3 regions of the Mesorhizobium sp. WSM4823 genome follow, and region 3 is predicted to be linked to each of the others. Evidence: riboswitches for the same ligand, from Rfam matches in the RefSeq annotation. Region 3 holds a riboswitch; each other region holds the start of a gene.
The links. Region 3 has a riboswitch for thiamine pyrophosphate ahead of thiB (thiamine ABC transporter substrate binding subunit). Riboswitches for the same ligand answer to the same signal wherever they lie in the genome.

Region 1 (2,258 bases), on a different contig from region 3:
CAAGAACACGATCTCGGTATCTCGCGGCATGGTTTCGATGACGGCCAGGCTTGCCTTTGTTGCATGTACCTGCCCTCCGGAAAATCCAAGGACGAGCACCAGCTGATTGCCGAGGAACTCGGAATACCGGAAGCACACGAGGAGGTGAAAATGCTCCTGCAGACCAATGCCGGAGTTCCCAACGACTTTGTAGCTCGGGTGGCTACAGCAATGGATGTGCCGTTTGAACCGCTAGCCCCGTTTGTTGGCCAGCCCCTGCGCTCCTTTTATCAGCAGGCTATCTGCGGCGGTCTGGTGTTCCAGCTCAGTGATGGAAGTCGCCTCGTTCGAACCGTGGTTCCGATGGCCTTTCAGTCAGCGCTTGCCGGGATAATGCTTGCCGCGGAGCTGGTCAAACATAGTGCGGGTTTTCCCAGGAGCTCGACGACGAGCACTCGGGTGAATCTTCTGCGCCCCCTTGGCTCTCACTTGCACGATCCGAAGGCCAAAGATTCCAGCGGCCGCTGCATCTGTAGCGACGACGATTTCATTGCCGCTTACAGGCGCAAATACGGCAAGAGCGTTGAACAGCTAAGCGATCTCTCCGCCGCCTAAGCAGATGCGGATGTTTCCGATCCTAGGGGCCGGCAGGCGCCGGTCTCAGCGGCGGCGCTCTCGTCGTCGGGATATAGCCCGCCCCCGTTTTGGGCGGCCCCAAGGGACATTCGACCGTATCTTAAAGGTGAAGGGACAACAGACCAATGCGAAAACTTGTCGCCGGCAAGCTGCACGGCATCCATGTCACCGAAGCGTACCTCAATTACCATGGATCGATAACGCTGGACCCGGACCACTGCGAAGCAGCCGGAATCCTGCCGATGGAGTTCGTGGAGATATGGAACAAGAGTTCCGGTGCGCGGATTTCGACCTATGTCATTCTTGGCGAGCGCGGCTCACGGTGCTGCATCTCAACGGAGCGGCGGCTCGCACTTGCCAGCCAGACGACCAGAGCGTTGTCTGCAACTCCGTCTACCTGGACGAATCGCAGATCACCTCGCTGACGCCGCGGATCGTCTCGACCAGGACAACCGCATACGCGACCGCTTGAGCTACTCGGTCGATCTTGACACGCACGGCCAGTACAGTTTTTCCATCGTTGACGAGGCGAATGGGGCTTTGGCCATTCCGCGCTGGTGTCCGGGGCGTGATTTTGGCCCACGCATGCGCGAACTCCCGCGCGGTTTGATTAACCGCCGGCCGTCACCGCCGGCCCAAGGCGCCCGAACCTGCTTGACAAGATAGCGCAGGCCCGTTCAACCTAGGGCATTCACCAGGGGAGTCCCGGCAAGGGGCTGAGATACTGCTGGCTTTCGCGGCGCAGTGACCCGTTGAACCTGATCCAGTTCATTCTGGCGTAGGGACGGTGCAAGCGGCCGATGCCATCAACGCGCTGACTCGTGATCTGATGCCGATCTGCCGGCTCAACCTGGTCGAGCTGGCTCGATTGACCGGATCGGCACCGATCGCGGACGAAGAAGGGGCTTGTCGTCAGGCCCAAGAGCTATCGAGGACGGTGAGGGCCGCCGTACTCGTCAAGGGCGGCCATGCACAAGGAACGCGTTGCGTCGACGTGCTTGGGCAGCCGAACCAACCTGCAGTTCGGTTCGAGGCGCCCCGCTGGCCGCGTGAGATGCGCGGAACGGGTTGCATGATGGCCAGCGCAGTCGCGGCCTCACTTGCTCTTGGAGCGTCGCTGGAAGCGAGCGTGCGCCAAGCCAAGCAACATGTTTTCGATGCGCTTGCCGGATCGAAGGACTTCGGGGCCGAAAAGCTGATCGTGCCGAACATATCCAACGCTCCGATCAAGTCTGGGAGGCGATCCTGGTCTAGTCCCAGACATGACGCCCTATCCGAGCGGTGACTTGCGAAAAGCTCCCCTATTCCCTGCGTCGTAAGAGTGCTGGTCTGTAGGTCCACAGCTGTGCAGGCGGAACGTTGCGAACGACGAAATCATGGTGAGACACTTTATCGGTCCGGCGTTTTGATCACTGGTGACAAAGGACCGTTAGGTGATTTGCATCACGGGTCTTCCAGCAAGGATGCGGGCCAGCAAATCCTCGAGCAAGGCTCTGCGCTGCTCCATCTGAAAGCTCAGTATTGCCTATGACACAGTCGAACTGCTCCCGCCCTGCTCCGCCAAGACCCCACTCAGCGCGAACGCATCGCCCAATCGAAAATTCACGCCCGGAAAACCTCGCGACAGGCGCCGATAGAACCTT
Region 2 (2,258 bases), on a different contig from region 3:
GCACGCGGGCAGGGCGGCGGCTCAGCACATAGATGCGGTCGGACAGGAAGACTGCCTCGCGGACATCGTGGGTGATCAGCAGGACGGTCCAGCGGTGCCGGTCCCACATCGTCTGAAGCCAGCGCTGCATGCCGGTGCGCGTGAGGGCATCGAGTGCGCCGAACGGTTCGTCGAGCAACAGCATGGCGCGGTCCTGCACGACGGTGCGCAGCAGCGCGGCGCGTTGGCGCATTCCGCCCGAGAGCTGTGCGGGATACTTATGCTCGAAGCCCGCAAGGCCGAATTCTCCGAAGAGCGGTGCTACTTTGCTGCGGGCCGCCTTGCGGGACATGCCCTGCACTTCAAGACCGAGCGCGGTGTTGTCGATAACCGTGCGCCAAGGCATCAGGGCATCGCGCTGCGGCATGAAGGCAAATGGTCGTCGCGCTTCGGCCAGTGGCCGGCCGTCGAAGTCGACCTCGCCGCCGTAGCCGTCGAGATCGCCCGTCAGCAACCTGAAGATCGTGGATTTACCAGCTCCGGAGGGCCCGAGGATTGAAACGAATTCGCCCGCCTCGACATGCAGGGTGATGCCGGCAAGCACGTCGACATCGCCAAGACTCTTGCTGACTTGGCGCAGCTCCAGCCGCCTGCTCATGGTTTTCGTGCGGTATCGAGCCGCTCCCATGGCATGGCGGCGCGCTGGATCAGCACAGTCGCGGCAAACAGGGCCAGCGTGAGCAAGGCGCTGACCAGCACAGCCGCGAGCACGAGATCGGGCCGGAAATTGTTCTTGGCGTTGAGCATGTAGATGCCGAGCCCTTTGGCCGCACCGGCATATTCCGCGAAGATGGCGCCCACCACTGCATAGGTGATCGAGATGCGCAGTCCGGCAAAGAAATAGGGCAGCGAGGAGGGCAGGCGGGCCAGCAGGAAAATGCGCATGCGCGAAGCGCCCATCGAACTTAGAAGCGCCGAGATATCCCGATCGGTCGATTCATAACCCTGCACCAGCGCGACCAGCATGGGGAAGAAAGTCACGAGCGCGACCAGCATGATCTTCGGTGCCAGCCCGAAGCCGAACCAGAGAACGACCAGCGGGGCGATCGCCACCAGCGGCAGGGTCTGGCTGATGATGAACACCGGGAACAGGGCGCGGCGCAGCAGCTTGAAGAAGTCGATCAGCACCGAAAGGATGAAGGCAACGGCCAGCGAGCAGGCAAAACCTGCCAATGTGGCGCTGATCGTCGGTATGGTGTTGTCGAATAGCGCCTGGCGCTGCTGGATGACCTGGGCGAGGACACGTGAGGGTGTCGGCAAAGTGGTGGGCGAGATGCCCGAGATACGCGCATAGAGCTCCCAAGCCAAGACCAGCATGCCGACCGACAGCAAGGCCGGTCCAATCTTGGCGAACAAGACCGCGATTCGCGGTGCGGCGCGGAAGGGCTGGGACATGCGGGACCTCCGGCGCGAGATATCAGCGCGGGGTCGGGCTGTTGGCCGAGACCGCGATCGTGACATGGCCCTCGAGCGGGCCGACGAAATCGCCGGACATCGGAAAAAGAAAGATCTGTGCGCCAGAAAACATCGCCCGCCTCGCTCCGCTGGTATTATCCAGATCAGCTCTAGGGTTTACGGGCTTGCAGCCCATCTCTCAGCCCCGACGATACGGAGCACCCCTGTGGATGGCGGCAATTAAACAGATAAAGCGTGGGGCTGCAAGTCTGCGTCCAGCGTGAAACCTCAGGTGAGAGTTTGAGGTACCGTCAGGGACATTTGAGCAAAACAGAAAAGCCGGCATCCTGTCGAGATTTGGGAAAAGGCATCGGTCGAGCGGATGTTTTCCGTTCGTCGCCACCATTATCGATGCCGCGCGTTTGATGAATTGTGGAAGCGTGAAGATATAATTGCATACGTTGTAGGCAACGGGTTTCTCTATCGCCAATTGCGACCCGCGCCTCGGAGAGCCAAATGCAAGAATTCATTCTTTTTGCGATCGTGGGGTTTGTAGCCCAAGCTGTAGACGGGGCTCTCGGCATGGCCTATGGGGTGGTTTCCTCGACGACACTACTGGGGTTTGGCGTGTCTCCTGCGCACGCTTCGGCGTCAGTTCACGCGGCTGAGCTGTTTACCACCGCAGCCTCAGGTTCGGCTCATCTCTATCACCGTAACATTGACTGGAAGCTCTTCTGGCGGCTGATGCCATTTGGCGTGCTCGGCGGCGTTCTCGGCGCTTTTGTGCTCACCTCGTTCGAGGGAGCCGTCATGAAGCCATATGT
Region 3 (2,258 bases):
CCTCGTTGGAAATGGTCAGCGACGAGCCGAACGCGACTTCGACATGGTTCAGCGGCCATTTGGCGCCGGAGACGGTCAGGCCGGAAAGGTCGGAGAAGCCGAGGATCGAAAATAGCGTGCCGTCGGTGTAGTCGAAGCCGGTCTTTCCGGGAAGCAAGGGAATGCCTTCCTGGCCGCCGCTGGTCAAAAGCACCTCTATGCCTGCCTCAGCCATTCGGACGCTGAGCGCCAGGTGCAGGAAGGCGTGGTCGGTGCGCTTGCCGCCGAACGCACCGGCGAGCACGAGGCTGGTGGCGCCACGGTCGAGCGCGGCGGCGATAGCCAGTTCGCCGTCGGTCTTGTCCTTTTCTGCGGGAAAGACCTGGCGGGGCACGGCGGCCAGCACGTCCGGCAAATCCGCCGGCACCGAATCGAAGTCGCCGACCCAGAGTTCCGGCGTCAGGCCCAGCGTCCGGGCATGGCTCATGCCGGCGTCGGCGGCGATGACACGGGAGCCTTCGACCTGGCGGTCGAGCAGCGGCGTGCGGATAAGATCGCCGCCAAGCAGGATTGTGAATTTGCTCATATGCGTGGCCCTTACCAGCCCTGCTTGCGAAACGGAAGGCCGCGCTCTGGATGCCCGGCAAACTTCCGCTTGCGCAGCACTTGGGGCGGGCCTATGTGTCGAAGCGCTCTAACGGGGTGCTGGACGCGATCTTCGCGGACCGGCTGAGAGGCAAGCATGCCAACCCGCTGAACCTGATCCGGTTTGTACCGGCGGAGGGATTAGACGTTTCGGACAACCCGACGCCTCAATTCCTTTCAATGCCAACGAAGGAGGCGCCGATGCGCACGCTTTTATACTCTCTTGTTTCGGCAATGCTGCTTGCGGCATCCGTTCTCGCCGGCACCGGGCCGGCATCCGCGCAGGAGAAACTCACCGTCTATACCTATGAGAGCTTCACCGCCGAGTGGGGTCCAGGCCCCGCGGTGAAGAAGGCGTTCGAGGCGGAATGCGGCTGTTCTCTCGAATTCGTCGCGGTCGCCGACGGCGTCGCGCTGCTCAACCGCGTCAGACTGGAAGGGGCCGCGACCAAGGCCGACATCGTGCTCGGCCTCGATACCAATCTGACGGTGGAAGCCAAGGCCACCGGCCTGTTTTCGCCGCATGGCCCGGTGTCGGACGTCAAAGTGCCGGGCGGCTGGAGCGACGATATCTTCGTGCCGTTCGACTATGGCTATTTCGCCGTCGTCTACGACACCGAAAAGCTGAAGACCCCGCCGAAAAGCCTGAAGGAATTGGTCGAGGGCGATGCCGATGAGAAGATCGTCATCCAGGATCCGCGCACCTCGACGCCCGGTCTCGGCCTGCTGTTATGGGTGAGGTCGGTCTATGGCGACAAGGCGCCGGAAGCCTGGGCCAAGCTCAGGGCAAAGGTGCTCACCGTGACGCCGGGCTGGAGCGAGGCCTATGGCCTATTCACCAAGGGCGAGGCGCCGATGGTGCTGTCCTACACCACGTCGCCGGCCTATCACATGGTCGCCGAGAACACCGAACGCTATCAGGCGGCCTCCTTCGAGGAGGGCGAATATCTGCAGATCGAGGTCGCCGGCATCACCACGTCAGGCGCGAAGAACCCGCTGGCGCAAAAGTTCCTGACCTTCATGACCGGGCCGAAATTCCAGAATGTCATTCCTGAGACCAACTGGATGTTCCCCGCCGGCAAGACCGACAAGCCGCTCAACCCGGCCTTCGACAAATTGGTCAAGCCAACCAAGACCTTGCTGTTCAGCCCCGAAGAGGCCGCCGCCAACCGCAAGGCCTGGGTCGACGAGTGGCTGGCGGTGATGAGCAAGTAGCTTCTGATTGACGATGATCACTCTACGGCGCCCCCCTCTGTCCTGCCCTCTTTGCCACCACTTGGCATCTCCCCCACAAGGGGGGAGATCGGCCGTCATGCCGGCTTTCGCCAATCTCCGACATTGCCGGAATGAGCGGAGCGCTGAACCTGCCAATCTCCCCCCTCGTGGGGGAGATGCCAAGTGGTGGCAAAGAGGGCAGGACAGAGGGGGGCGCGAAGGAACGCAATCCTCGCTAAGAATCTCGAATCTGGTGGTCTAGCGTGCAACGCGCGCCATCATCGGATTCCCGCGTCACAGCCGGCACCCTCGCGCTCGCCGCTATCGCATTGCTGATCGGCGGTGCGTTTGCCGGTCTCATCGTCGAGGGCGCGCGCGACCTGTCCGGCGCCGCGTCGGCCTTTGATTCCTACCTCTTC

Region 1: it holds a riboswitch for thiamine pyrophosphate, as region 3 does, so the genes downstream of both, AC0L26_RS22055 (bifunctional hydroxymethylpyrimidine kinase/phosphomethylpyrimidine kinase) here and thiB (thiamine ABC transporter substrate binding subunit) in region 3, are expected to answer to the same signal.
Region 2: it holds a riboswitch for thiamine pyrophosphate, as region 3 does, so the genes downstream of both, AC0L26_RS00440 (ABC transporter permease) here and thiB (thiamine ABC transporter substrate binding subunit) in region 3, are expected to answer to the same signal.

The regions. Positions count from the first base shown of each region.
Region 1 covers NZ_JBVVQL010000009.1:153,766-156,023, reverse strand. The annotation lists gene AC0L26_RS22065 (E2 ligase fold family C protein) at 1-594, shown strand, start outside; partial or broken gene panD (aspartate 1-decarboxylase) at 741-1,182, shown strand; TPP riboswitch at 1,302-1,418, shown strand; gene AC0L26_RS22055 (bifunctional hydroxymethylpyrimidine kinase/phosphomethylpyrimidine kinase) at 1,403-1,900, shown strand.
Region 2 covers NZ_JBVVQL010000001.1:107,607-109,864, forward strand. The annotation lists gene AC0L26_RS00435 (ABC transporter ATP-binding protein) at 1-637, opposite strand, end outside; gene AC0L26_RS00440 (ABC transporter permease) at 634-1,434, opposite strand; TPP riboswitch at 1,558-1,670, opposite strand; partial or broken gene AC0L26_RS00445 (sulfite exporter TauE/SafE family protein) at 1,951-2,258, shown strand, end outside.
Region 3 covers NZ_JBVVQL010000003.1:308,669-310,926, reverse strand. The annotation lists gene AC0L26_RS10210 (thiamine diphosphokinase) at 1-565, opposite strand, end outside; TPP riboswitch at 668-782, shown strand; gene thiB (thiamine ABC transporter substrate binding subunit) at 826-1,839, shown strand; gene thiP (thiamine/thiamine pyrophosphate ABC transporter permease) at 2,103-2,258, shown strand, end outside.